Rhodopirellula baltica SH 1: one gene and its partner. The protein of the gene in region 2 interacts with the protein of the main gene of each other region in a pairwise test. Links are inferred from orthologs where the notes say so. Each region holds a gene or a part of one and is shown on either strand. Other genes may lie near its edges. The genes, in order: RB_RS20360 and priA.

Region 1 (12,063 bases), 840 kb from region 2 along the record:
GTTCTCCCCCGACGACCAAATTTGAGGGAGAGATCAGCGAGTGTCGCATCGAAAACGAAAAGGTTTTGGTGCTTTGCCCGCAAACATACATGAACGCCAGTGGGCAAAGTGTCCGCAAGGCAATGGATTTTTACAAACTTTCCCCGGAAGACATCCTCGTCATTTGTGATGACTTGAACCTCGAAACCGGTCGCGTTCGATTGCGACGATCTGGTTCCGCTGGTGGTCAAAAAGGCCTGGTCGACATCATTCGTCACCTCGGCAGCGAACAATGGGCGAGACTAAAGATCGGAATCGGACGTCCGCCAGCGAAATGGCAGGTGTCTGATTATGTTTTGGGCAAGTTTGACAAAACCGAATTAGAAGAAATGGAACATGCCATCGTGCATTCCTGTGACGCCACCGCTTGTTGGGTGGCCGACGGAGTGACGGAAGCCATGAACCGTTACAATGCCGCCAGCGGCACTTAGTCAATTTTTTTCCCGTTCCCGCACCTCCCGCGATCTTTCCCGTGGCAAAAGTCAACACTTACGAAACGCTGTTCATCCTCGATAGCAATCACTACGCACGCGATCCCGGTGGCGTCGCCAAGCAGCTCGAAGAGCTGATCGCCGAGAACGGTGGTGAAGTGCAAGTCAGTCGGATGTGGATGGAGCAAAAGCTCGCTTATCCAATCGACAAGCACCAAAAGGGCACCTACTACCTGATCTATTTCAGCATGGAAGGCCCGAATTTGACTCAATTGGCTCGTGCCTTCGCACTGGCGGAGCCCGTTATTCGTGAACTGACCATCAAGTTGGATCCTCGTTTGGTTGAGCCAATTCTCGCCAACGCTCGTGGTGAACACTTCACCGGACCAGCTGGTGCAGAAGGTTCCGACGATGAGTCGACCGAAAGCACTGACGAAGCGGTTGCTGAAACCGCCGATGCTTGATCGCGATTGATTCGAATTCCGGGAGGACACAACCATGGCAAGTTTTAACCGCGTGATGTTGATGGGTAATTTGACCCGCGACATCGAACTGCGTTACTTGCCCAGCGGAATGGCCGTCGCGGAGTTTTCGATTGCAGTCAACGAAAAACGCAAGGCGTCCGATGGACAGTGGGTCGAAGATGTTTCGTTCTTTGAGATCACGCTGTTTGGACGCACCGCAGAAGTCGCGAGTGAATACCTTTCCAAAGGCTCACCGATCTTCGTCGAAGGCCGTCTGAAACAGGACACGTGGGAAAAAGACGGTCAGAAGCGTTCCAAGGTCAAAGTGATCGGCGAACGCATGCAAATGATCGGCGGCCGAGGTGAATCCGGTGGCGGTGGTGGAGGTGGAGGCGGACGACCCGCTGCTTCGCGACCGAATTCCGGTGGGGCTCCTGCCGAATCGCAACGTTCCAATTACGTCAATTCCAATACTCCTTCCTCGCATGATTCACAACCGACCGGAGACGGCCCTGGTTACGACGAACCGGATATCCCGTTCTAGCAACCAACCCGCCACGTGACGTTTTCGATCACCTCCGATCATCCCGAATCAGAACCCTTTATCCTTCGACCCTGAACCATGTCAAAATCAGCGACTAGCCACTTCAAGCGGCTTCCAAAAGGCCAGAATGGCGGTATCGAACTGCTGTTGATCCACAACGTTGAACACCTCGGACGCCAAGGCGACTTGGTCGAAGTCAAAGCCGGTTACGCGTTGAACTACTTGCTGCCACAAGGTTTGGCGACGATCGCAACCGACCACCACAAACGGATGGTCGAGAAGCACCGCGAAAAATTGCGTGCGATCGAGTTGGAGAAGCTGAAAAGCTACCGCGAACAAGCCGACGAATTGGCCAAGCAGTCGATCACGATCGAAGCCAACGCCAACGACGAAGGTCACTTGTACGGCAGCGTCGGTCCTCACGAAATCGTCGATGCTCTCAAGGCCAGCGGCATCACGTTGGCTCAAGACCAGATCCGTTTGGAAGGTCCTTTGAAAGAGTTGGGTCTTTACACGGTGAAGATTCACCTGCACAGCGAAGTCGATGCCAGCCTGAAGGTTTGGGTCGTTCCAACCGTTGCTGCAGAAGGTGGCGAACCAGGCGCCAGCTGATCTGGACTGCGACATTTTTGGCGTTGCAATCCGCAACGCAAAACGCCAGAAGAGATAGACGCAACCGTGCACCGATGTTCGACTCTGATGTCGAACGGTTGCACGGAATGCAATGAGACACGATCAGGCCCTGAGTCTGGTTGCCACGGGGCTGTGGCGGAACTGGCAGACGCGCTAGATTTAGGATCTAGTTCCTTCGGGAGTGCAGGTTCGATTCCTGTCAGCCCTATTTCCATTTGAACGAGTGAAACCTCATGGATGAGGCCACACGGTATCGATTTCACGCGATGTGCTTCGCGCGATCATTCGTTCTAAGCGGTTTCTTGTCGTGGTTCATCGCTGGGACCACAGACGCTCAAACGCCGCCAATGCAAGTGTCACCGTCTCAACCGGTGGCCATTGAGCATGACCCCAGTCGATGGCTCATTGGCGAGCCTCCTGAAATCGAGCTGGAGAACTTTCGCCGTGGCGTGTTCCAGGGCGGCGAATTGTTGGGTGGGTATCTCTCAGATGGTAGTGATGCATCCGTTGGCCCCGGGATGTCTGGTGGGTTCGACGAAACGTTTTGGGAAGTCCGGCTGAGCACAGGCATTCCTCTGGGAAGCCTCGACAACTTGCTCGGAGTGCGTCCATTCTTTCGGGCGGACCATCTCAGTGGTCTGTCGGGCATCGATGCCCCAGAGACGCTCTACAGCACCGGTGTCACGTTGTTTCATCGCAAGAAGTGGAACGAGCGTGTATCGACCATCGTCATCGCAACGCCATCGGTTCGGAGCGACTTCACGACGAGCGACAACGCGTTTCGGTTGTTTGGGTTGGGGTTGGTCAATTGGCAGTGCCGTGAGGACTTGAGCCTGTCGTTGGGAGCGGTCTATTTCGATCGCAGTGACCTCGGTGTCTTGCCGGCGTTTGGTTTGAGTTGGACTCCGACACCGCGATGGAAAATTGACTTGATGATGCCGCGACCACAAATCAATCGACGATTGTGGGTCGATCCGGGCCAGGCGGAAGGTTGGGCATTCGTCGGTGGTTCAATCGGTGGCAATACGTGGGCGGTGACCCGCGAAGGCGGCGTCAGAGACGGCCAAAGTGATGAATTGACCGTGAATGGCCTTCGGGTCTTCGGTGGCTACGAAACGCTCGTGACGGGCAATCGGGGATGGGGAATGGAGGTCGGCTACGTTTTCAACCGATCGCTGGAGTACGAGCAGGATGCGATTGAATTCGACCTGCACGATGCGGTGTTCATCGAAGCGAACTGGAAATTTTGAGCAGGGTTGTTTCCGGAGAATTCCTGATCGGCTCGGTCTACAATCTGTGCGAAGGCGAGGTCCGATGGATCTCTATTTTCCGGATGATTCCAATGACCGACGCATCATGCTCTCTTCAAAAAGTCTATCGTCCTTCGCTTCTTGCTTGGTTTTGTTTTCGCTTTCAGTGGGGATCCATCGGCAGGCGTCCGCACAAGATGGATTTCCTGGCGATCGTTTGAAAGAGTTGGCTCCACCCAACTTCGCCATTGGCGGAGTGATGGGCGGGTACGACACCGAGTCGCTCAACACCCCGGTCCTTGATCTGGCTCGATCGGAGTTCAATGCGGTGACGGCGAAGGCGTTCATGCCGTTTGGTCCTTGGACCGACCCCAACCAGCCGATCGATACGTCGGGGCTCACACAGAACGTTGCTTGGGCCGTTCAGAATGGCATGCAGGTGCACGCTCACGTGCTGGTCTATCCGACTGAGAATGTTCGACTGCCTTGGTTCCAAAACCTGCCCAACGAAGAGGTCGAGCAAGTTCTGCAGCAGTACACGTCGACGATGGCGAGCAGTGTGTCCGGCGGTGTTTGGGTGTGGGACGTTGTCAACGAAGTCATTGGTGACAACGGCGACGTGATGGATGCCGATGGGCTTCGGATGGGGCTTGGTACCGGTGAAAACTATGTGCCCTACAAAGAGTACGCGGCGATGGGGCCGGACTACATCGCGAAAGCGTTTGAGTGGGCTCACGAAGCCGATCCGAACGCGTTGCTGATTCTCAACGAGTACTCCGCCGAAACGGTGAACGACAAATCGGACCGTTTGCTGGCGTTGTGCAAGCGACTGCGAGACCAAGGTGTTCCCATCGACGGGGTTGGTTTTCAAAACCACTGGCTCGACCTTCGCTACGAACCCAACTACGACAGCATTCGCGAAAACTTTCAACGGTTTGCCAACGAGGGTTTTCAGGTCTTCATCACCGAGTGTGATGTGGCGGCGGTTCACACGCAGGACCCAGCGGGCAACCCTCCATCGCAGGAACAGCTGCAGCGTCAGGCTCGCGTGTTTTCGAACCTGTTGCAGATCGCGCTCGAGCAACCTGCGTGCAAGTCATTCTTGATGTGGGACTACACCGATGAGACCTCGTGGTTGCAGGACACGGACTTCACATTGAGCTTGGCGGATCGTCGACCGGGATATTCCGACACGGTGATTCCACCCGGAACATCAATGTTTGCAACGCCGATCGCAGGCGGCGATGGCATCGTTCCGATCTCGCCGAAGTTGGCGTATTTGGAGATGCAGGCGACCCTTCTGAATCGATCTTTCGACACCTACCGAGTGACCAGCGGTTGGGATTGGCAAACGTCCTACTTGGCTCGCTTTGGTCAACCCAATTCGGAAGGCCAGTTCGTTCCGGGCACCGACGTTTATGCCGAACGCTTGGACGATCAGTCCGAGACGTGGTCCAGCTTGAAGTGGGAACTGGAGCGGATTGATGCCAGTGCTTATCGCATTCGCAACCTGTGGGGCGATGGGGCGGACTATCTGACTCGGCAACCCGACCCCAATGAAGATCCCAATCAAATTCTGCCTGGCGGTACCGTCGGGATGCAGACGCTCAATCAAGCTTGGACGAGCCAGCAATGGTTCTTCATTCCGGCCGGCAACGGTGGCTTTCGATTGGTCAACGGATGGGCACCCGAAGACGGCGTTCTGACCCGCGAGGCTCAAGGCCTGGACTCAGTCGGCGACTATGTGCCTGGCCCTGAGGTTCGATTGCATCCACCGGCGGATTGGTCCAGCCAGGTCTGGTACTTCCACCGCATCGGCCAATGAGTTGCAAGGAACCATTCTGCCGAGTGAAACCGGCAGAATGAAAGAAACGAGTGGGAGAAGATCTTGACTGAACGCATCAAAACAAATGTGACTCCAGGGTCAACGAGGTTCGCTTAATCACCTACTCTGGAAGACTCCCGAAAAAAAGAATGAAAAACTTGCGTCCCAGGTCTTCGTTCGTTACGTTGGACCCACGGACAGGCTGGTAAGAAGCACCCACGGGAAGGTCAAGGGAGAAGATGATACGTTCCGGATTGACGTCAACGCAAAGCGACCACCATTTGATCTTCGTATCACTTGCGTACTTCATTTCAGTGTGCTGTCCCTTTCCCGGGATCGAAGCAGCGGAAAATTCTTCCACTAAGATCTCAAAAAATGTTTTATTCTCGAACGTAGATGTGTCAACTTTACTAAGAACCTATCCGGTAACCCAATTAAGTCGTAAGTCTATATTTGAACGGAGGTTGATCACCGGTTGGAGCAAGTCGCCTAATACTACAGCGCTAAGTTTTGGGCCATCGGCATCGTGTGATGCTTTCGGGGTCGATGCCGAGTTCGGCGTATCTGTCGAGCTTCGTTTGCGTATGGCTGATGCGAGCCGCTACGTTGCGTGATTGATAGTAGTTGATCCGTGAGGCGACCTGATCAAGCAACATGCGACGACTCTCACGAGGGAGTGACCAGCTGACAACGATTGCGTCGACCGCGTCGCGAATTTGCTGAATTGTCCACTCCGGATTTTTTTTCCCGCTCCTGCTGGCAGGTTTGCGAAAGAAACAGATAGCTCAACGACGTGATGATCAAGTGGCGTTTCAGACCCAAATATCGGCGCCCCTCGTAACAGTCTAAGCCGACCTCTTGTTTCTGATCCTCGAAACAACGTTCCACTCGCCATCGCTGAAACGCAACCTGTAGTAGCATCGCCATCGAAGCGAACTCGCTCGCGTTGCTGACGAAGAATTTCAGTTCGCCGTCAAGCACGTTTCTCGCGACCACCAACCACAGAGACAGCCCCGGTAGTCCGTCGCTGCCTTTGAGTGTGACGCGAACCCGCTTGGCTTCCCAGATGATGGGACCTTTCTCGCCGTCTTTGACGCGGTAGCGTTTCCAGCGTTTCGCTTTCATCGCTTCGCCGTGCCAGAACACTGTTTCAACACTTCGCGGCGAACTTTCCCCGCTCTTGACGCGGGGTGTCTTGCGACCTCGGCCGCGGCCGCCCTTGCGATAGGGCTGCTCGGTCACTTCGGGATGCTTCTCCCAAACCGAAAACGTTCGCGGCACTTCAAGCACAAACTTCTGATCGCGGTCGGCAAGAGCTTCCAGGAATCCAGGTTTACCGCCGTAGCCTTCGTCAGCGGTTAGCCAAGGATATTCAATCCCCTCCTCCTTACTGCGATCAAGCAATTCCAACGCGATCTGCCACTTGGGGCGATAGACCATCTCATCGGGAATGCCGGCGGCGGCACAACGTTCGCGGTCGTTACTCCAGCTCTCGGGGAGGAACAGTTCACCATCGACCATGCAGTGAAAGTCTTCGTTCGCCGCAGCCAGATGAACCGTGACGATACAGTTCTCCTGCTTGCCGACTTTGCCGCACCACTGTCGTTGCACGCCAGGCGTTTTGTCGCCCTTCTTGACGTCGCTGGTTTCGTCAATGATCGCGACAGTGTTCTTGTTGACATGCTCATCACGGACGATGTGGATCAGCCTCCTGCGAAGTCCATCTTCGTCCCACCGATGCTGGGCGATAAATTCCTGCAAGGTTCGCACCGGTGTACCGGCTTGCAACGCAATCGGCTCCACACTCTTGGCGTCCAGGTCGGAAAGTTGACCACGGACATAGGTCGTCAAATGAGCCCTCGTGTCGCTTCGTCGAAAACAATCGCCAAAGCGAGCCAAGTAAGCATTTAACCGATCTTCGAGTTGTTCCAGTTCAGCGACATCCATGCCAAGCTCTCCGTGCAGCAAACAAAATCTCCAGCTGCTATTCTCAGCGAAAAGCCCGGACCTCTACAATACCAGCTAGCGCTGTAGTACTAAGCATGCGTCCGATCGAAGCGACATGGATCATTGCTTCGCTTGATTCTGTCCGGTGTTCATAGTCGCGACTGAGTCGCCGCCAACGTCCAAACCAACTGAATGTTCGTTCCACTACCCAACGTTTCGGAAGCAACACAAATCCCTTTGCTCCCTTGGGTCGCCGAATGACCTCCAGCTTCCAAGTCAGATTCGCTTGACGACCGAGCCAGGAATTCAAAGCGTGATTGTGGTACTTCGAATCGGCCCAGATAACTTGTAGTCGTGGTTGCTTTGATTGCGAAAGCTGCTTCAGCACCGGCCTAGCCGCATAGGCATCGTCGACCGATGCGATCGTCACCGTGACAGCAAGTAGCAGACCGAGCGTGTCGACCACAATGTTTCGCTTTCGCCCCGTGATTTTCTTGCCTCCGTCGTATCCTCGGCTTCCACTTCGTTCGCTTGTCTTGACGCTTTGGCTGTCGATACTGCCCGCGCTGGGTTCCAGTTCTTCACTCGGCGCCTCCAGCATTCGAATCGCCCCAACGAGTCGCTCGTTGACTTTTCGCAGGGTGCCATCATCACGCCACTTGGCGAAGTAGTCGTACACCGTGCTCTTGGGAAGAAGGTCATGAGGGAGCATGTCCCACTGGCAGCCGCTACGGCATTGGTAGAGGATCGTGTTGACGACTTCACGCATATCCACAGTGCGTGGCCGACCGCCCTTTCGACTCTTGCGAGGCTGCGGAATCAACTCGCAGATGATCTCCCACTGCTGATCAGTCAAGTCGCTTGGATATCGTTTTCGTCCACCGTCGTTCATCGCACACTCCGTTGCTTCGAGGAACACAAAGTGTGGTGATTACTGGCGTTTTCGAGAAGTCCAGTTTCCGGATAGGTTCTAAGTACTGGCCAGGTAAGGACCACACCAACAGACACGATACTCGCGAACGAGACATGCAGCGTAGAGATACCATTTGTAAACTCGTCCGAGACTACCGCAATTGTAGATTCTATACAAACTAGCTGCGGTTGCTTGTCGAGAAGTACTGGAGCACTGAAGCTGCATTCAAATGAAACAACCCTTGTGTCATTTGAATTGCACGGACGAAAACCAGGTAACTTTGGCGTCGACATCGTGCTGACGCTCGCCAATGGATCAAAGAAGAAGGTGATTCTCAGGGGAGTAGCTAAGCCCAGATTTCGTCTGCATCCCGAAGTAATTGAGGTTCACGAACGCGAAACAGAAGACTACGAATGCTATTTGGAAAACAATTCTGGACAGATGTTTGATGAAACGGTTCGACTTGCTTTTGAGAAAACTCAGTCAGGTGGAATTTCGATAACAGAACGAAGCGCGAATCGTCTAACATTCATGCTCAACAAGAAATTGGTTGCCGAGGCAACCGAGAACGACGGCGGACTGTTGCAGGGAATATTGTATTCGGGAGAGATAGAACACAAATTGTCGATAAAAGTCCTGGACGCCAAACGGGCTGTGATACTACCAAGAATTGTTACAGCTGAAGGTGAAGGCTTGCGTGAGTTTAGTATCTATCTCCGTAGTAGCAGTGCAAAAATAACTGAAGACGACGCTCGAAACACGACGATTCAAAAACTCGCTCCGATTTCATCGAGTGTTCAGGGAGGCACTCTCGAGCTAGTTTCCTATCGGGCAGTTAGCCCGCTTTTAACGAAACTTACCTACAAACTTGAGGCAAGTTTCAAAAACCTCCTAGCCTCCAGGTCGGTCTTAAGCTTGTCGTTAAACGACAAGATAGATGGAAAGCTCATCCTGTTGATCCCTCAGTCAAATGATCAGTGAAAGTTTGTTACGATGTTAAAACCTAGAAGCGTCGCCGTCTTATTTGTGGTGTTCTTCCAATCAGTGGTGACCGGCCAAGATTGCTTTTATTACAACGGGGACAAGCTGTGCCCGTCTCCGCCTCAAAGAGATCCTTGCGGCGACGTTGCGTGTGACGGTGTTTGTCCAAAGGGTGCGAATGGCTCCAATCGTATCTATGTACAATGGCCATTCCCTGAAGAAGACGAAGAAACCATGGTTCCTTGGCTCGGCGAGGAACTCATCGAGAATGATGGAGAGGACGGTTACGGACGTATTGAACGGGGTGATTTCACGTGTTTCACGGTCTATAGCTGTACGTGCAAGCAGTTGTTTTTGGTGGGGACAACGGGTGGGGCAGTCAAGAACTGTGTCAGAGGAACTTGGATATTCGATGAGGAGGTGGTCATCGAAGAACTCGACTATGAGTGGCCGTGCGAAAACATTGATCTGGAGCAGGACGATACTGGCGGCGATGGGACCATGGATGAAGACGAAGCCGGTAGTGCTGGTGATGGAGGCTATGAATGATTCACGTAGTCAAATGCTGGCAGCACACAATGAGAATTTCTTTCGTCAGTCTTTTTGTTGTTTTGTGGCCACGAGTAACGATAGCTGATGGTCCGTCTTCAGTGGCAATTCCAAACGAAGATGCTGTGGTCAATGCGCTCGTCAGTTATCTTGAACATGGAAGTGAGATTCAAAAGGACTTTGCAGCTTGGGTATCTGTTGAACAAACGACAACAGGGGACGATTTTGAATTACCGCTTGTCTTGAAAGTGCAATACATCTTTGCTGCGAACGAAGTGGACTCGTGGCAGTATTGGTCTCAGGGACAGAAGTCTAGTCGTGGCCCCGAAAACAATCCGTTTTGGGCGCAGTACTTGCGAAATCCGGATCATATAACAACGCTACGTGTTGGGGTCGGTCCCATTGTACGGAAAGGTGAAATTAAGGAAAAAGCAAAACAGAACTTACACTTTCGCAATCCGTTTCACAGAGCATTGTCCGATGTCACCGCGATCCAGATGAACAGAACATCTGAACAGTATTTAACCAGGTTGTTCTTGGAAGTTGCGAAACTAGGGGAAGCAAGTTACGAAAAAAAAACCGGGGATCTGTTGGCTCGCTTTGAACTTGGTGGCAATGGATTTGACGTTTGGATCGATGTTCGATTTAGCAGTGATAAAGGAATGATGCCGAGCGAGGTGGTTTTTAATTCAATGGAAGATGGGAAGGTGATGATTTCAAACTACACCCGTACCAAATGGCAGCAAAAGGCAAAGCATTGGTTGCCGACCTCTTTCGAATCTTTCACGCAGGACTGCGCAGGCACGGTCAAACAGGATTTAATCGTTGATGTTGAATGGAAGGTTGGCGACGAGGCCCCAAATCAGCTTCCAGCTTACGAGGACGACGATTGGCGTCGGTATTTTTGTGAGCTGTTTGAGCGTGACTGCTACGATCACAAGGCAAGAATGGCCGAGTTGTCAGCCATGAGGGGATTGTTCAAGAAATCGAAACAGACAGAACCCAGCGACCCGGAATGAGGTGGCGTCAATATGGCGTCTGGTATCAGTTGACCGAAGTTCGCACATCTCACCGGCTTAGACGGAGGTGAAGAGTCTTTCGCTTTGTTGTGGTTGCCTTCGTCGACTGAGTATGAAGCGATTTCCTGACGGTAAGTCACCCGCGACTGCTTAGCTCTTGGAATCGCGAGCGGTTTCGAGTTGTTGGATCCATGGGGCGATGTAGAAACCGTTGTCGCGGTAGGTGCGTCCGCTGACGAGGTTGCCGTCAATCACGCACGGTTCATCGACGAAGATTCCGCCGCAAACTTCTAAGTCGAATTGGCACTTCGCAACGGTCGCCATTCGGCGTCCGCGAACTCGATCGGCGTAGGCGGGGATCTCGACGCCGTGGCAAACGCTGGCGATGGGTTTGTTGGTGTCAAAGAAGTGTTGCGTGATCCGCACCAAGTCTTCGTCGTAGCGGATGTACTCCGGTGCTCGGCCGCCTGAGAAGAAGATGCCCGCGTAGTCGTCTTCCTTCACCTCGGAAAAGGGAACATCGCAATCCAGCGTGTAGCCTTCCCATTCCTTGGTGATCGTCCATCCCGGTTTGATTTCGTGCAAGACAAGCTGGTAGAGCCGTTTTTCGGGTGCAATGACGACCGGTTCGAAGCCAGCTTCTTGCAGCCGGTAGTACGGATACATCGTGTCCAGCAACTCGGTGGCATCACCGATAACGATCAACACTTTTTCCATGATGAATTCTTGTGGTTTGGTGGTGGGGCTGGTCGTGTGGCAACCGTTCGTCCGAGCCACAACGACGTGGGAGGTCGGTACTTTAACCTGTCGCGGAGCACCGCCCCAACAGGTTGGTCAGGATGACCAAAACAGGGCATTGTCTCCAAAACGGCAGCGAATGCCGTGACAGGATTGCGTCGGTTGATCAGGGGTGGTGGAAAATTTCGCATGTTTTTTGCCGCTTCAGGTCCATTCTTGACCTAGAGTTCAGGTGCTGGCTCACGAGAAGCCAGTTTTGGAGCCGGGGGGTTCCTTCCTAGGAGACGTGGGCAGTTTGCTGTTCCAATCCAAGTACCCCTACGATGACAATCAGCTCCAGCACATCAACGAGTTTCGCAAGTCGGTCTCTCCTCGTCGAGAACTTTCAACTGAGCGCCCGTGCGTCCAGTCAGTCCGAACCCGAGACACTTCTGCGTCGCGTGAACACCACGTCTGACCGGATCAACTCACTGGTTGCTGGCATCGGTGAAAAGCTTTTGGATGCCGCTCGTGCCGGTAGTTCTTTCACAAATCTGCAGGGCAGCATCGACACAGCACTGACTGAGATCAGTGAACTCTTGGGGCAATCATTGACGTTGGGCGGATCCGGGAATTCCGTTGTGCGTGGCCTCGATTCCAGTCAGATCAAAGACCTGGAGATCTTGTCGTTGCCGCCCAATGGATCGGCACGCTTTTCTGGTGGGATCACTCAACAAGCGGGCAATGCGAA
Region 2 (17,135 bases):
GGAAGGCCAGTCAAATCAAATGACAACCGACGAATCAATGTGGTCGGGTCCGCTTGCGGCGATGGGGTCACCGAGGCGTCTTGCAGTCGGCGTGCCACAAACTGATCGATCCAGTTTTCTCCCCATGTTGTGTTCACGGAAGACGGGACCCCATTGCGGGGCAAAGGGGTGTAGGCCCAGTGAGGTTCGTATGGTGCCCCCTCTTGGATCCATCGACGTACCAAGTCGATCTCGGCGTCGCTGAGGGGTTTATGCAGTTCCGACGGAGGCATGACGAGGTCGTCATCATCGGACGTGATCCGCAAAAAAATCTCGCTCGATTCCGCGTCCCCGGGAACAATCGCACCACCCTCCAACGCCGCTTCGCGAACGTCCAATCGCAGCCCAGCTTCGACCGTGTTTGCATCGAGTCCGTGACAAGCGAAACAGCGGTCCGTCAGAATCGGTCGGATGTCTCGATTGAACGAGAGTGGACGATTGGTCGCGGGAACAGTGATTTGAGCCGTATCGCTCGGTTCGGCCGAAACAACTCTTTCTACAAAACCGACCGCGAAAGCGATGGTCAGTAGCAGGCCAAGGAGGGAACGCATTCAAGAAATCCGAATGGTTGGGTGGGGAGGGAGTCGGCGAGTCGGGGACGCATCGCCGCAATCACGACCTTGCGATTGAAGTAGTGTAAACGAAAGGGGCAAAAATCTCTTGAGTGCTTCCATGGCGGCGAGTCGCATGCCCCCGCTTTGGAGGTTCGTTCCATGGAATCAGCACTTCCCATCGTTTCGCCTGCGTTCGAAGTGCGAGGGCGTGCTCTCAGCCGTGCTTGCCGATTTCCCATCCAGACGCCGACAGATGCTGGTTGGCAAAGGCGGCGGATTCGGGTTCCAACGTCGTGGCGAAAGTGTCGTTCCACCGATTCAGGAAACCGAACAAAGCGATTGTTGCCCCAAGTTCGACAATCTGGTCTTCGGTGTAGTGCTTTCGAAGATCGGCAAAGTGATCGGCGGTGACGCCGTTGGGATGCGAACCGGCCGCCAAAGCGAACCGCAACGCCGACTTTTCGGCTTCGTCGAACAAGTCGCTGCGATCAAACTCCCAAACGGCTTCCAGTTTCTCGATCGGCACGCCTTGATCGCGTGCTTCGCCGATCGTGTGGGCCTGGCAATACCGGCAACCCGCAGCACCGCTGGTGACATGGGCGACCAGGTTCTTGAGAGCCAGCGGCAACCGATCTTTTGATCGCATGTTCCGAAGCGACCAAATCACGTTTTTGATCACCAATCGAATGCCCAACCAAATGGGCGACTTCGCGTCAGACGGCTGACCCAAAATATTGCCCACCATCAAGGTGAAGCTACTCAGGATCGCGGGTTGGCGAGCCATCGTTCGCATCGAATTGGGGACGAACCCGAGATGCGATTTGGTCAGCCGAAAAACCAACTCGACCTCTCGAGCCTCCGCATCGGTGAGGGGTTTCAATCCAGTGGTCATGAGGACTTCGCTTGGGTGGGTGATTGGCGGTCGGAGAATCAGGGCGGCTGCGCAAAAATTCCAAACGCGTTGGTTCGCGTTGGAATCATCGTTGTTTGCGATTGTGGTGGCCGAAGTATGAACCAGTTCAGACCTCGAAGGCATCACGGGGTAACCGCTGCTTGAGTGATGCGAGTTCATTGAGACGGGGTCGATGTCATTCGCTACCTTAGCGGGCATGAAGCTTCCCAAGTTCTTTCGTCGTTTCGGTCCCGGACTGCTGGTCACGGCAGCGTTCATCGGTCCGGGCACCGTCACCAAAGCCACAACCGCAGGTGCCAACTTTGGTCACACGCTGCTTTGGGCCATTGGTTTTTCTGTGATCGCAACGATCGTCTTTCAAGAAATGGCGTCGCGATTGGGAATCGTCACCGGTCGCGGTTTGGGAGAAGCGATTCGTCCAACCATCCCCAACGCGTTGGCTCGGGGATTGGCCATTGTCTTGGTCGTCTCGGCGATCATCGTCGGAAACGCTGCCTACCAAGCAGGCAATATCGCCGGTGCCGCCGTGGGCGTTGCAGCCGCCACGGGAATGCAGCATCAAACTCTCGTGTCGATCGTGATCGGCTTGACAGCATGGTGCATCCTGATGATCGGTCACTACCGATCGCTTCAGCGGATTTTGGTTGCGTTGGTGGTGACGATGAGCTGCGTGTTTTTGTTGACCGCGCTGAGTGTTCCAATCGACTGGCGGTCGATCGCGCTGGGATGGATCCAACCGACCATCCCCGATGGCGGATTGAAAGAAGTCCTCGCGATCATCGGCACGACGGTCGTGCCGTACAACTTGTTCCTTCACGCCACCGCATCGGCTGAGAAATGGTCGAGCGATAAGAAGGAACCCGTCAGTGACGAAAACATCCGCGACGCGATTCAGCACAGCCGCGGTGACACGATCCTTAGCGTGGGGTTGGGCGGGTTGGTGACCGCGGCTGTGATGGCAACGGCGACCGCCGCTTTCTTTCAGAGCAACACGGGATTCACGAACCTTGCCGATGCCGCTCGGCAGCTTGAACCGTTGCTTGGCAACCATGCACGATGGCTGTTCGGTGTGGGGCTGTTCGCTGCAGGATTGACCAGCACCATCACCGCTCCTTTAGCCGCCGCTTACGCCGCCGCCGGTTGCTTTGGCTGGCCCATTGACTTGAAGGATTGGCGGCTACGGACTGTCTTTACCACCGTGATTGTTTTTGGCACCTCGTTCGCGGCCAGCGGTTCAAAGCCCACGGACATCATCACGTTTGCTCAGATCGCGAACGGATTGTTGTTGCCTCTGTTAGCCATCTTCTTGCTCGCGGTCATGAACAACGCGGCGCTGCTCGGCAAGCACCGCAACCACTGGATCGCCAACACGCTCGGCGTGCTCACGGTGGTCGTCGTCAGTGTTCTTGGATTGCGTAGCCTCGTCAGCGTTTCCTTCGCGGGATGATTCTTCGCGATTCGACCGCTTCAACTCGCTCGCTTGAGGGCGCTGCTGTAGCTACGATGCAGAACCCCGCATTCCCTCCCTCCGAGACAAAGAGCCAACTCCATGTGGCAGGCAGCCATTCGACGATTCCAAGACGCACGTGTGCCGATGATGGTCGCACTCTTGTTGACGGCAATGTCCTTGTTCCAGACGGTTGAAGCCGGCGACCGCCCCAACATTCTTTGGCTCTCCGCAGAAGATATCAGTCCTCACATCGGTTGCTATGGTGATCCGCACGCCATCACGCCACGCATCGATCAGCTCGCCAGTGAAGGCATTCGATACTCCAACGCGTTCACCACGGCCGGTGTTTGTGCCCCGTGTCGCAGCGGGATCATCACCGGGATGTACCAAACGACTTTGGGGACGCAGCACATGCGTTGCCAAGCGAAACTCCCAGAGAGCATTCGACCGTTCTCAACGTATTTGCGTGAATCGGGATACTTCTGCACCAACAACTCCAAGCAGGATTATCAGTTCGAGACTCCGAAAGGTTCATGGGACCAATCATCCAGCAAGGCTCACTGGCGGGATCGACCGGACCAGGACACGCCCTTTTTCTCTGTCTTCAACTTCACGGGCTGCCACGAGTCCGGAATCGAGAACGATGCGAAATACAAGTCCGTGACCAAAGGCCTCTCCGAACGTGAACGGCAAGACGCTTCCAAACTCTCGACGTTCCCGCCGTACTATCCAGACACGCCGGCCGCTCGAGAAGACTGGAAACGCAACTACGAACTGATCACAGCGCTCGATCATTGGGTGGGCGGGTTGCTTGACCAACTCAATGCCGACGGATTGGACGAAGACACGATCGTGTTCTTTTGGTCCGACCATGGCGTTGGGCTCCCGCGAGCGAAGCGTTGGCTCTACGACTCGGGAACGCACATCCCGTTGGTCATCCGCATGCCGGCTCAGTTCCGATCCACTGACAACGTCGCTGGGGTCGTCGATGACCGCTTGGTGAGCTCGATCGACTTTGGTCCCACCGTCTTGAACCTGGCCGGGCTGGATGTTCCAGAGCCCATGCAAGGCAAGCCATTTCTGACCAGTCCCTTGAGCAAGCTAGCGGCTGCCGACCGGGACTACGTGTACGGTGCTCGCGACCGGATGGACGAACGTTACGACATCATTCGGATGGTGCGTGATCAACGATACAAGTACATCCGCAACTACGAACCATTGAAGCCCTACTTTCAATACATGAACACGCCCGAAAAGGGGCAGACGATGCGGTCGATTCGCGAGGCGGAACAGGCCGGGACGTTGCCAGAGGCAGCCATGCCTTTCTTCCGCGGAACGAAACCCACCGAAGAACTTTATGACCTCGAGAATGATTCCCATGAGATCCATAATCTCGCGTCGTCTTCTGACCACACGGAGGTGCTCCATCGCATGCGTGCGGCGCACGAACAGTGGGTGACCCGCACCAAGGACTTGGGGCTCATCCCAGAGCCGATCCTCGCCGAACGCGCCAGCGAACTGGGAAGTCAGTATGCCGTCCTGAGACAATCGGACGACAGTGAGCTTGCGAATCGTGTTGCCGCAGCAGCTCTCGCGGCATCCGAGGGTCCTAGAGCGTTGCCAGAAATGCGATCCGCACTCGATGACATCGATTCGGCGGTGCGTTATTGGGGCGCGACTGGGATCGGCAACGTTTTCGCTCGCGGCGAGATCGACAAGCTCCCGTATTTGATGGATCTGCAAGAACGGCTTGCCGACGAATCCGTGACGGTACGAGTCGCAGCGGCCCGGGCGCTTTGCCATTCCGGTGATCCTGAAGCCACGAGCAAGGCCCTTTCAGTGCTGGCGGAGGCATTGGCGGACGGTGCCCAGTGGGAGCGACTGCAAGCCGCCATCGTGCTGGACGAGATTGATGAGAAAGCGTTGCCGGTCATCGATTCGATGCAAGATGCACTCGAGCCAAGGCAAGAGTTCTACGTCGATGGCAAGTACACCGTCCGCGTGATCAACCGCGCCCTGAATGAACTGAACGGCACGAACCACACGGTTAAATAGCAGGATGGCTCCGGAGGAGCCTGCGTTCATAGCTCGGGGTCGAAGCCCCGAGAGGACGATTCAACAACCATCCAGCCGCCCCGGATGGGGCCGTCGAAATGTATCTCACGTCACGTGGGTTGCGGTCGCGTTGCTCTCGCGAGAGTTCCACCCAGGTATCCCATTGGCAAGTACGCTCCGACCAAGTCCAGAACGATGAACCAGAGCGGGCCTCCGAACGTCATGGCCATCGTGATGCCGCCCAGTAGAAAGAACACGCCAATGCCAAGTGCAAACTTCATCTTGTGACTTGCAGCGATCTTGGCGGCAACGAATGCGCCGACGAGCGTGCCGAACGCGTGAGCCAGCCAAGGTGCGAAGAAGTTGGCTGGTTTGAGAAGTTTGAGGTTCTCGGCGAATTGGTCCATGTCCGACATGTCCACGCCGTCGGGGAGCGGAATCAGGATCGGACCGATGGTGACAATCGCCATGTTGAGCACGCTGCCGAGGAAGAGACCTGCGACGACTGCCAGAATGTTTCTCAGAATCGTGGGCACTGAGCGGCTCCGTGGATGCATTGGGCTGGGGCGATGTTCTGTCAACGCATGGCTTTCAGAGAGCCAGTGTAATGGCTCGATGGAATTCGGATGGCATGGTGGAGCTGCCCCGATTGGAGGTCGTGGTTTTGTGCCATGCGAATTGTCGTACTCGAATTGTCGTACACAACGAGGGTCAACGTGTTTCCACGCCCAGGTTCTTTGACCCTGTGGGGGGCAGTTTGGTGAGGTCGTCTTCGTTCCGGGTGTGCGTTTCGCGACCCCCGGTTACCGTCTTTTGCCGCTCCGCGGTGGCTTCCGAGACGACGACCCCGACCGAGGCGGATTGGTACGAGTGGCTCCGGAGGAGTCTGCGTCAGTAGCTCGGGGTGGAAGCTCCGAGAAAGAGAAGGCGATTCGGGGCGGGGCAGGGCAGGGCAGTTAAGGCGTGTGACCAGACGTGTCACGGGGTGGGCGATGATGGATGGGTTATCTTGCGCCCGCCGGGAAGAAAAGGAGCTCACACGTTATGTTGTCTGATTCATCGTTGTCCAATCTGGGCGATCCGACTCTGAACTTTCCTCCTTTTGCCGCCGCACCCGTGCCCGCTGACTCGTCCTCGTCCGAACCGACCCAGAACGAATTGTTTGAAACCGATCCTCCCCCGTGGGAGTTGACGGTTGGCGAAGACGTTCAGCTTGCGTCGATCGTGTTCGCTCGATCGCCGCACGGGCCTTACGACTACCGAATCCCGGATGACTTGCTGGATGTCCTGCGTCCCGGGATGCGTGTGGGTGTGCCGCTGGGGCATCGTAAAAAGCCGACCCCCGGTTGGTGCGTGTCGATCAAAACCGGCAACGCGGCGCAGAAAAAACTTCGGGACGTGTCCGAGGTCATCGATGACGAACCGCTGTGCGATGCGGCCCTGGTTCGGTTGGTGATGTTCATCGCTCATTACTACCAAGTCCCCGCTGGCCAAGTCTTTGACACGCTGATCCCCGCCAGCGTTCGCGACAACGCGGGCACGCGGAAAACGACTTACTTCCGACCGGCACCGGGGCTGACCGAAGAGCAAATTGCCAAGTTGCCATCCAAGCAACAGTCGGCGATGCGGTTCTTGATCGCTCAAGATCGACCGATGACCGCGGCGGAAATCGCGATCATGGCCGAGTGCACCGAAGACCCGATTCGGCGGTTGCGGAAGAAAGAGTTGTTGGTGCCAGAGGTCCGACGAGAACTCAGTCAAAACATCCGCATTCGGGCTCAGGCCAACGATGGCGAAACCAGAAAAACGCATGACTTGACGGCGCAACAAGAGAACGCGTTGTCTCGTATCAATTCGGCCGTCGACAGCGGACGCGGCAGGACGTTGTTGCTGCACGGCGTGACCGGCAGTGGCAAAACGGAGGTCTACATCCAGGCGATTGAACACGTCGTCAAACAAGCCGGATCGGCGATCGTGTTGGTGCCCGAGATCAGCCTCACACCACAGACCCGTGGACGATTCGAAGATCGTTTCCAGAACGTCGCGGTGTTGCACAGCCAAATGTCCGCGTCGGAGCGTCACTTTCACTGGCAGCGGATTCGTCGGGGTGAGGTCCAAGTTGTCATCGGGCCACGCAGTGCCGTGTTTGCACCGCTGCCAAACCTGGGGCTGATCGTGATCGACGAGGAACACGACACCTCATTCAAGCAGGACAAGCAGCCTCGTTATCACGCTCGCAAGGTGGCCCATGCTCGCGCGATGGCGCTTGGCATTCCGTTGGTGTTGGGTTCGGCGACGCCGTCGATGGAAGCTTGGCATGCGACGCAAACCGGGCATGCGGAACTGGTCACGATGTCGGAGCGCGTCGGCAATCGCCCGATGCCCGATGTCCAACTGGTGGACTTGCGAGTCAAGGAAGAACGCGGCAAAGGCGGCGCGATCAGCCGACCGTTGCACGCTGCGGTGCTGGAAACGCTGAAAGAAAAAGGGCAAGCGATTCTGTTGCTCAACCGTCGTGGTTACGCGACGACGATCCAGTGTCCCGCATGCGGCACCGTGTGCGCTTGCCCGGATTGTGACATGCCGCTGACTCACCACCGCGATGGCGGCAAGGCGATGTGCCATTACTGCGATTACACGATCCCGACGCCGCCTTGGTGTCCCGCGTGCCGGTTCGATGGGATGCGTTATGGAGGCCTTGGCACGCAGCGTTTGGAGATGGAAGCGAAGGCACGCTTCCCGGATGCTCGCATCGCTCGAATGGACAGTGACACGATGAAGCGTGCCGGCAGCCACCAACGGGTGCTGTCGGAGTTCCGTGCGGGCGAGATCGATGTGTTGCTTGGCACGCAGATGATCGCGAAAGGGTTGGACTTTCCCAACGTGTTGTTGGTCGGCGTGATCAACGCGGACTCGGCGTTGCACTTCCCTGACTTTCGCGCTGCCGAACGAACGTTCCAGTTGGTGACCCAGGTCGCTGGTCGAACCGGACGCGGCGATCGCGGTGGCCGAGTGATCGTGCAAACGTTCACACCGGAGCACCCCGCGATTCAAGCCGCGGCGAGGCACGACTATTTGAAGTTCGTCGAAGACGAAATGGTCAACCGCAAGAAGTTCAACTACCCGCCGCTGGGCAGTGTGGCTCGGATCATCATTCGCGGTCCCCTGGAAGACAAAACTGAATCGGTGGCCGATGCGATTGTCGACCGCTTGGAGAAAGCACGCGATCTACTCAAGGCAGAGGTCCGCATTCTTGGACCGGCACCACCACCGATCGTCAAAATCAGTGGCAAGTATCGATTCCACTTGTTGTTGCAAGCCACCGAAGCGGCGGTTGTCGGCGAAGTCATCCGGCGAGGGTTGGCAGATTTTAAAGTCGATCCGAAAGAAGAAATCGAGTTCCTCGTCGATATCGATCCCGTCAATTTGATGTGATGAATCGAAAACAAATGAGCATTTCGATTGTCGAATCACGCAATCGGCGAGCTTTATGGCGATCACTGATTCGATATGCTTTTGCGTTCGACCGCATGCGCAAATCAAGACTTTCTAATTTTCACATTGCTGAATGCTTCCGAGGGGTGCTACTGACACAAGTTGTTGAACTTCCTTCGGCTGAGGGGAGGAGTCTGCAACTCTCCTGAATAATTTGGAACCGACACATGGATGTGTTGCATTGTTTTGGAACGGCCGATCCGCTGTTCGATGTGGTTCAAGAAATTCGTCGTGATGGATCCGAGCAAACCCTCTACCACTACGACGAATACAGCAACCATTACATCTTGAAGTGGCAAGGTCAGCCGCTTGGCACATTGACGATGTTGGCCGCCGCAAATGGCCGGTTGGATTGCGAAGACCATTACCCAACGGTCTTGTTGGACCAGCATGGCGACGAATTATTTGCTTCTTGCAAATTGCGGATTCGTCGTGGGCCGAGCACTCCCATTGCGGCGCTTCGAACGCTGGTGCGAGGTTCATGGGCGCATCAGTTGGCCAACGGGAAGCGGATCTCAATTGCGAACGCTGATGTTCGTATGAAAGCTTTCTATCGGCGGATGGGATTCACTTACCTGCCGGGCTTTGATTTTATCCATCCAGAATTGAAAACGCAGAGCATCGTGTTGCTGATGGCGGCGGATGCGAGGGGGCGTTCGTATTGCCAGGACATGTTTGCAGAGCTTGCCAAACAATCCGATCAGCCGGCACTCGTTGAGATGTGTTGCGGTTCGTTTGGCGAAACAGGCTCGCGACCACGGGTCGGCTCACTTGGATTGGCGGCGGTAGCATGAACGGCAAAATCCTTTCCTATTCAGCTGGTTCCACCTCGTTGGACCCCTTTAAGTTTCGCGTCATCGACAGCCAGAAACCGACGGACAAAATGAAACGTCTGGCGACCATCTTCCCGGACCTTCAACCATTTTTTGTCGATCCGTCTCAGTCATTGGTGGTGGATGCTTATCCGGCGGCGTTGGGTGGCATGGAAGCGATGACTCGTGTCATCACTTATCTGCATCCACCAACCTGCATTCGTGCTTTGCGTTTGGCGGCGGCAGAGAATCGGCGGGTGGTGTTCATCGCTCAGCCTTTGGCGGGAGCTGACTTATTATTGCAGGCCATGGAAACTCAAATGGATTGGCCAACCGAGTTGCTCTGGGCAACAGGCGGCTACCCCTTGCCGGCTTCTTTGGAAAGAAGTGTCGAAGCTTGGTTGGCAAATCGTGGTTGCCGGCTCACGGTCTTGCAGGCTTACGGGGTCGCTGAGCTGGATCACACGCTGATGGCGTCGATGCATCGTGGTTCCGATTCTCATCCCATCTATCAATTGATCGATCCACGATTGGAATTGGATTCATTTGAAGATGGTTGTTCATTGAACAAACACGTTCGGTTCCAAGGGATCAGAACGGCCAACCAGGATCGCATCGAATCATGCGGCAGTGGCTATCGAATCCACGGCAACCCATCGTTGTATGGTGACGGTGCTCTTCGATGGCTCGAGAAATGGCAACCGAATGACTGGTGGAATTGCACCGGCTATTTGAGCGATCGTGACGGTGCCATTGCGTTGCAGCAGCGTCGCGGACGAACCACGAACGCTGAGGTTTCGATTAATTGTTTGAGCTTACCGGCGATGGCTTCGTTGCCGCGTGGAGTTGCCTGTTTGCCGGTTGAACACTTTGACTTCATGTCAGACGATGGCATGTCTTGGATGGAAAAGCCAAAGTGGAATCCGGCAGCGTTCAAGCAGCTTGACGCGAAATCGATCGCTCGGCGGGCCGCTGCAGTCGCTTGACCATCGACAGTAGGTTTCGAATCATTCGACGGCGAAGGCCAGCCTTGTCGACGGATTTGATCAACATCGCGAAGTGCTTGAATGTGGCCCAGTTGGAGTATTCTTCTTTGGCCAGTATTCGTGGGTCTTCTCCGAACCAGTAGATCGGGTAACTGAATTCGGGTTCTTTGGTTGGTTCTGGGATGAAGCCGATCGTACCCAATCTGCGTTCGTTCAACGGACTGGCCGAAAACGAAACCATCTCGAAGTCGGATTGATTGGGTGACTGCGCCAATGATGCGACTTGGTTGAACGTGATGAGGCTGAGCGATTTGGTGACTTGGTACCATGGGCGGCGACACTGCTTGGTGAATTCGGTGACCGAATCGAGAAGCAAGTACTGGGATTGATCCGCTAAGTCGTCAGCAGAGATATCGAGCCAGGCCAATTTTCCATCGCGGAATGCATGGAAGGACTCGGCCGTCAGCGGCAGCACAATGCTGACTCCACCGACAGTGTCTTCGAAGCGGTCCAAGCGAATGCACTCTGGGTTTCTGCGCCATAGATCGACGTACCGTTGTTCGTACCGAAAGTAGACCTCATCGATCGCTGAGTTCTTCTGCAACGCTTGTTGCTGGTCGTGGGACGTGCCCCATTTTTGAATCTGAACGCTGAAGTTCTCTCGCAGTTGTCGGACAACCTCAATGACGTCGGCTTCGTTACGGCACATGCTGCCTTCGTCGAAGCCGCGATTGCTTCGGAACTTGTCTGCGACGGACCAAGGGAGTTCCGCGAAACCATCTTGGCCCGTGCCGGGATCGATTCGGACCAATTGGTCCGCTTGCATTCCCAATGCACCGGCGATGCGCCGCATCGTACCGATCGAAACGTTCTGACCGGATTCGGCGAATTGGACGGTCCGAGATGAGACACCTGCCCGCATCGCAAGCTGCAACTGGGACAACCCTAAACTTTGGCGAGCTTGCTTGAGTTGAGCGTTGGCCTGAGCCATTCCAAAACCTATTTTTCTTGTTAAAAACGAAGCCGTTTGCGCCAACTTTGCGCATCAGGAATCCTGACGGCAGCTAACGTTTGATTGCCAGTCGCTCCATCCGAGGCGAATCGTCATTCGCAATGCGATTACGGGGCATCGTCTCGCATGTGAGCGACTGGCTTTCAGAGCTCCCTGCTAACTGGCCAGCGGAGGGGGGCAACGGCCGTCGCGTGGAGCCTTCAGTGTAACTTGGCTGACCTGCGAATCGAAGCCTATTCAATTGCTCTCGCGTCTTCAATGCTCCGATTGATCTCTCACCGGTCCCAATTTTCGGGCTGGTGCGGGATTTTCTGCGATCGCCAATTTTGGATTGAGCATCGCGACTGCTCTGTAGAGAACAAAGCGTCATCTTCGTTGGTGCTCCTCTTCAGCCCGATGCAACGCAAGTCAACGTCGGCAGTCAAGACGCCGGCAGTGAAGACGCCGCAGCGGTCGGTGGATTTCGGTATCGTTCCGAAGTAACCTCCGCCTGAAAAGTCTTGGTGAGTCCAAACCGGACGACGCACCGTCGCAGCCGTCTCGGACGGCTTGCTTTTTGAATCAAACAACGTGCATTGGATGTTGATTTTGTTCGTCAGGAAAATGCTCTTCCTCGCAATTGCTTTTGCATCGTTTGCCTTCATGTTGCGCTCGCCGCTTGTGCTTGCTCAAGAACAAGAAACAAACTCAACGATCCGGTTGAGAGTTCTGAGCTACAACATTCACCACGGTCGGGGAACCGACGGGAAAATTGATCTGGATCGTTTGGCGAACGTCATCCGATCGGTGGATCCTGATTTGGTAGCGGTCCAAGAAGTGGATCAAAACACCCGTCGAAACGGGATGGTCAATCAAGTCGAAACGCTTGCCGTCCAAACCAGTCTGCACGGAAAATTCGCGAAGCAAATCGACTATGACGGCGGCGAATATGGGCAAGCGGTGCTATCAAAGTACCCCATCGAATCGCTCGAAGTGCATTGGTTACCCGGTGATCCCATTCGGGAACGCCGGATTGTCGGGGTGGCAGAAATTTTGATTCACAAAACTCGGCTGCGTTTCGCGACGACGCATCTGCATCACTCGCGTGCTGATTTGCGGGAAAAGCAGGCCACTGAACTCAATCGGCTCCTGGCCTGCGGAAGCACCCCGGTCATCATTGCGGGTGACTTCAATGCGAAACCGGCCTCACTTGCCATGCAAACACTGCAAGCGAAATGGCGGATCGCGACAACTGAATCAATGCACACCTTCCCCGCCCGATCGCCCAACCGACAACTCGACTATGTTGCGATGTACCCCGCCAACTCCTGGCGAATCGTCGAATCGGAGGTTCTGGACGAGCCGGTCGCTTCGGATCACCGACCGTTGCTGGTCGAGATTGAATTGGAAACGCACTCTGGTTCGCTTCCCAAATAAGGGGCGTTCAATCGGGGGGGGCAGGGTTGTTGGCGTGCGTTTGCGAGAAAGTGAAAACTTCTATCGTAATGCTGTTACTAGGCGAGTTTGCTAGGATATCCGCCTCGGTACGTCAGTCACCCTGTAGGGATGAATTCACCATGCCCGCGTTTCATATTCAACGTTCCCAAACCATCGACGCTGATACACGCGATGTTTATGACGCGGTCAGGGACTATTCGACTTGGACTCGCTGGTCGCCTTGGTTGCAAGTCGATCCCGATGCGGAAGTGACCGTCAGCGATCCGTCGAATGAGTTGGGGGCGACGTATCACTGGAAGGGTGAATTGGTCGGCGAAGGTTCGATGACCCATCGCCAACTTCAGGCTCCGAAGAGTTTGTCAGCAAATGCATCGGTGCAAGCCGATTTGGCGTTCGTCAAACCGTTCAAGTCACAGTCAAAGGTGGAGTTCGAAATCGAACCGGTGATGACGGATGGTCGACCGGGATCCAAGATCACCTGGCACATGCGAGGCAAGTTGCCGTGGTTCTTGTTTTGGATGCGATCGATGATGGAAACGTTCGTGGGCATGGACTACGAACGTGGGTTGCTGATGTTCAAACAGTTCGTTGAAACCGGCGAAGTGCTTTCGAAGTTGGAGATCAAAGGTGTGGTCAGCGAGCCCGATCGCATGATCATCGGTCAGCGTGGCGGTTGCACGATGGACGACATTGGTTGTCACATGGCCGCGACGTTGGAACGAGTCAAGTCACACTACAACGCGGACGACGAACGCGTTCACGAATGGGCCAGCCTCTATCACACGACCTCGGATCTTCGCAAACGATGGTTCGATTACACGGCCGGTTATTTGGCCGATGCGGGCACGCCGGTGCCGGATGGCTGCGTTGCGGACACGGTTCCGGCCGGCAAGTTTTTATTGGTCCGGCACATCGGTGAGTACGCGCATCTTGGCAACGCGTGGTCAGGCGGGATTCAATACATCCGATACAAGAAACTGAAGATGGCCAAGGCGATCGGATGTGAGGTGTATCGCAACGATCCAGAAACGACCGAAACCAAAGATCTGATCACAGACGTTTACATCGCGCTGAAGTGATTCAGTAGCTTCGGGATTTCGACACTGGCCGCACCGCGAATGGTTTCATCGAATGCACTCGACGCGGGCGTGTCATCCAGGTTGACTTCGATGCGGCGGCAGTGCGGTGGCGTTTGAGCCACGATGCCGGCGGCGGGATAGACGACACCCGATGTTCCGATGGCGATGAACAGATCGGCTTTCGTCGCGGCCTTCTCAATTTGTGTCAGTCCGATCGGCATCTCGCCAAACCAGACGACATTGGGACGCAAGCAGCCTCGCATGGAATCGTCGTCGGGAGCTTCCGGGTGCGGCGTGTCGACGCTCAGGTCACCGGTCCAGTCGAAGATCTCTTCGGAATACACGCAGCGAACTTGCAGCAATTGACCGTGCATCGCCAGCACGTTTTGGCTGCCAGCACGTTGGTGGAGGTTGTCGATGTTCTGCGTCACCAACAGGAAATCGCCGCGTCCATTTTCAAGATGTTCGCGTTCGAAATCGGCCAGCGCGACGTGCGCTGCGTTGGGTTGAATCTCGGGGTTCAGTAGCGCCCGTCGGCGCTGATTGTAGAACTCGTGCACCAAATTGGGATTGCGAGCGAAACCCTGGGGTGTGGCGACTTCTTCAACGGCGTGCCCTTCCCACAAGCCGTTAGCGTCGCGGAAGGTGGGAATACCGGATTCCGCAGAGATTCCGGCACCGGTGAGAATGAGAACGTTCATGGCAACGATGGAAAAGATTCAAAACCTGTGGCACGGTGGTCCCCACCGTGAATTCAAGCGTTCGGCCGCATGGTGACCAAGCATCACGGACCTAACAGGCTGTTGATTTAGTCGCATACCGAATGACAATCATTAGCCGTTGGGCGTTAGCCCCGGTTGGCGTCTAATCAACCGCTGCTAACGCGGTGCGGCTCAATAAATCAACAGCCTGCTAACGCCGCCGTCGCTTTTTCTTTTCGCGTCGATCGGACTTCTTCTGATGCCGCAGAGGTGACTTCTTTGACTTGCTGCCAGAAGGTCCTCGCGGATCACTTTTGGCGGCCGAGTGATTTTTGACGACTTCGAGATACAACTGTCGGTCTTGCAGGTCGACCTTGCCAATTCGGACCGTCAGGTGGTCACCCAGTCGGAAGCGGTTGCCTGATTTGAAGCCCGTCAAACTTTGCCCGCGACGCTCGAATCGATATTGATCGCTGGGCAGTTCCGTGACCGGTATGAAGCCATCGACGGGAAGTTTTAAGCAGCGAGCATGAATGCCATCGGCAAAGACGCGGCTGATCACCGCCTCAAGTGTTTCGCCTTGCTTCTTTTTCAAGAAGTGAAGCAACTTCAGTTGAATCAATTCACGTTCGGCTTGAGCGGCGTTGCGTTCGGCGTCGCTGCATTCGTGCCCGAGTTTGACCAACTCCGCGAAAGATTCGTCTGGCGTTGATTTTTGCTCGATCAGCCGCTGCACCAAGCGGTGGACGCTGAGGTCGGGGTACCGCCGGATGGGGCTGGTGAAGTGACAGTAATGTTCTTTGTCGAGCGCGTAGTGTCCTTCGCGGTGCGGCCCGTAAACGGCTTTGCTCATGCTTTTCAGCACAGCGAAATTGACAGCGTTTTCGAGCGTCGTGCCGGCGACCTTGTCCAGGACCGCTTGGATTTCAAAGCGGCTTTCCACGTTGTCAAAACCCAATCCGAGGTCTTTGACAAAACTGGTGAGCTGTCGCAGCTTGCGTCGTTCAGGCGGTGCGTGAATGCGGTGCAGGAAATTGAGTTCCTGATCATCCAGCCAAGTGGCAACGGCTTCGTTGCCGAGCAGCATGAACTCCTCGATGATCTGGTGGCTTTCGGTGTTCTCGGTTTGGTAAGCACCTTTGACCTTGCCCGTTCGATCCAGTTCGAGCTTGATGTCTGGCATGTCCATCGACAGCGCGCCATCTTTGAAACGCCGCTTGCGAATTTGCATCGCGAGCGTGTGCATGTGCGTCAGCAGTTCGCAAATGGAATCTCCCCAGTCCTTTTGAAAGGCAGCAGGGGACGCGATGAACTGGTCGATTTGTTCGTAGTTGAATCGTTTGTCACTGCGGATGGCAGCGTTGTGAACTTCGCTGTGAGTGATGGTCAAATCATCCAGCATTTCGATCTCGACCGTCTTCACCAAACGCATGCGTTCGGGTTGCAGTGACGCAAGGTGGTTGCTGATGATCTCGGGGATCATTGGGATCACGCGGTCGGGCAGGTAGACGCTGGTTCCGCGACGACGCGCTTCGACGTCCAGCTTTCCACCGGGCGGAACAAAGTGACTGACATCGGCGATGTGAACCCACAATCGCCATCGGCCATCTTCGCGCTGCAGTGAAATTGCATCGTCGAAGTCGCGTGCATCGAACGGGTCGATCGTGATCGTCAGCATGTCCGTCAGGTCTTTACGATCCGTTGGCACGACATCGTCGTCGAACGCATCGGCTTGCTCACGAGCTTCGTCCAACACGTCTTCCGAGAACTCATCAGGTAACGCGTATTGCCGCATGATCGTCAGGGTGTCGATCGCCGGGTTCTTGCTGCTTCCCAAGCGTTCGAGAATGACGGCTTCTCCGCCGCCGCTTTCTTCATCCGGGAAATCGACAATCTCGACAAAGATCTTGTCGCCATCTTGGAGCGGCAAACCTCGTACGTCGCCGACGCTGACCGGAGCTTCGTAGTGGACACCGTCCAAGTAGACGACGGGACCTTCGATCGTGTCGGATCCAGGTTGGTCGGGCTGCGGTGAGGAAAAGAACGTGCCGGTGAATTGGCGTCGTGCCCGTTGCAGCACTTCAACCACTTTGCCTTCGATGCCACCGCGGCGACTGGGTTCGATCGTCACGGCAACGAGGTCGCCTTCGAGGGCGCCGGCGGTCATCCCCGTGGGCACGAAGACATCTTCGGGGACATCAGCGTCCGCATTGCCACCACCGCTGGAGGGGCGGACGAAACCAAAGCCGCCACCCATCGCGCGTCGAAATGTCCCGCGAATCTGGTCGGTGGGACCACCAACGGCGGCTGCCGCGACGACCAAGTGATTTCCGCCGTAAATCAACCGGCCTTCGAGGACCAATTGTTTGATCACCCGGCGGACTTCGCGATAACCATCCGCGTCCAGCTCGAGAAGGGCGGCGATTTGTTTGGGTTTGCTGGGACGGTATTCCGCCGCGTGAACGAGTCGCAGAACGCGATCGATCAATTCTTGTGAGACTTGCATGGCCCCAGAATAGTCGACCGAGGCTCGCGCGGGGTAGGACGTGTCGTCCGCAGTCGTGGCCGCCAGGATGAGACGTTCTCAGCGTTCGGATTGGCG

What was found.
Region 1: the proteins of priA (region 2) and RB_RS20360 interact in binary tests that used the Escherichia coli proteins (3 or more experiments, as listed by UniProt). The link is inferred for Rhodopirellula baltica SH 1 from one-to-one orthologs.

What each region holds. Positions count from the first base shown.
Region 1 is NC_005027.1:5,333,276-5,345,338, reverse strand. What follows is about bases 1-2,723. They hold RB_RS20360 (single-stranded DNA-binding protein), read left to right. Parts: upstream 1-968; coding sequence 969-1,478; downstream 1,479-2,723. Other genes in these bases: RB_RS20345 (DUF6268 family outer membrane beta-barrel protein), read left to right, coding at 2,345-2,723; rplI (50S ribosomal protein L9), read left to right, coding at 1,557-2,090; rpsF (30S ribosomal protein S6), read left to right, coding at 512-934; pth (aminoacyl-tRNA hydrolase), read left to right, coding at 1-470. Outside these bases: more of RB_RS20345, read left to right, coding at 2,724-3,361; RB_RS20340 (endo-1,4-beta-xylanase), read left to right, coding at 3,468-5,186; RB_RS20335 (IS701-like element ISRba4 family transposase), read right to left, coding at 5,853-7,133; RB_RS20330 (IS5 family transposase), read right to left, coding at 7,177-8,025; RB_RS20325 (DUF1573 domain-containing protein), read left to right, coding at 8,143-9,027; RB_RS28190 (chaperonin), read left to right, coding at 9,040-9,576; RB_RS20315 (hypothetical protein), read left to right, coding at 9,573-10,595; RB_RS20310 (DJ-1/PfpI family protein), read right to left, coding at 10,746-11,372; RB_RS20305 (flagellin hook IN motif-containing protein), read left to right, coding at 11,657-12,063. UniProt on the Escherichia coli protein: Plays an important role in DNA replication, recombination and repair. Binds to ssDNA and to an array of partner proteins to recruit them to their sites of action during DNA metabolism. Acts as a sliding platform that migrates on DNA via reptation.
Region 2 is NC_005027.1:4,490,297-4,507,431, reverse strand. The notes cover bases 5,744-8,750. They hold priA (replication restart helicase PriA), read left to right. Parts: upstream 5,744-6,055; coding sequence 6,056-8,446; downstream 8,447-8,750. Other genes in these bases: RB_RS17220 (hypothetical protein), read left to right, coding at 8,674-8,750. In the rest of the region: RB_RS17250 (PSD1 and planctomycete cytochrome C domain-containing protein), read right to left, coding at 1-590; RB_RS17245 (carboxymuconolactone decarboxylase family protein), read right to left, coding at 808-1,485; RB_RS17240 (Nramp family divalent metal transporter), read left to right, coding at 1,703-2,953; RB_RS17235 (sulfatase-like hydrolase/transferase), read left to right, coding at 3,056-5,011; RB_RS17230 (hypothetical protein), read right to left, coding at 5,122-5,547; more of RB_RS17220, read left to right, coding at 8,751-9,300; RB_RS27895 (hypothetical protein), read left to right, coding at 9,297-10,304; RB_RS17210 (helix-turn-helix domain-containing protein), read right to left, coding at 10,252-11,295; RB_RS17200 (endonuclease/exonuclease/phosphatase family protein), read left to right, coding at 11,959-12,732; RB_RS17195 (SRPBCC family protein), read left to right, coding at 12,873-13,832; RB_RS17190 (SIR2 family NAD-dependent protein deacylase), read right to left, coding at 13,814-14,533; RB_RS17185 (ribonuclease R family protein), read right to left, coding at 14,745-17,039; RB_RS17180 (thymidine kinase), read right to left, coding at 17,118-17,135.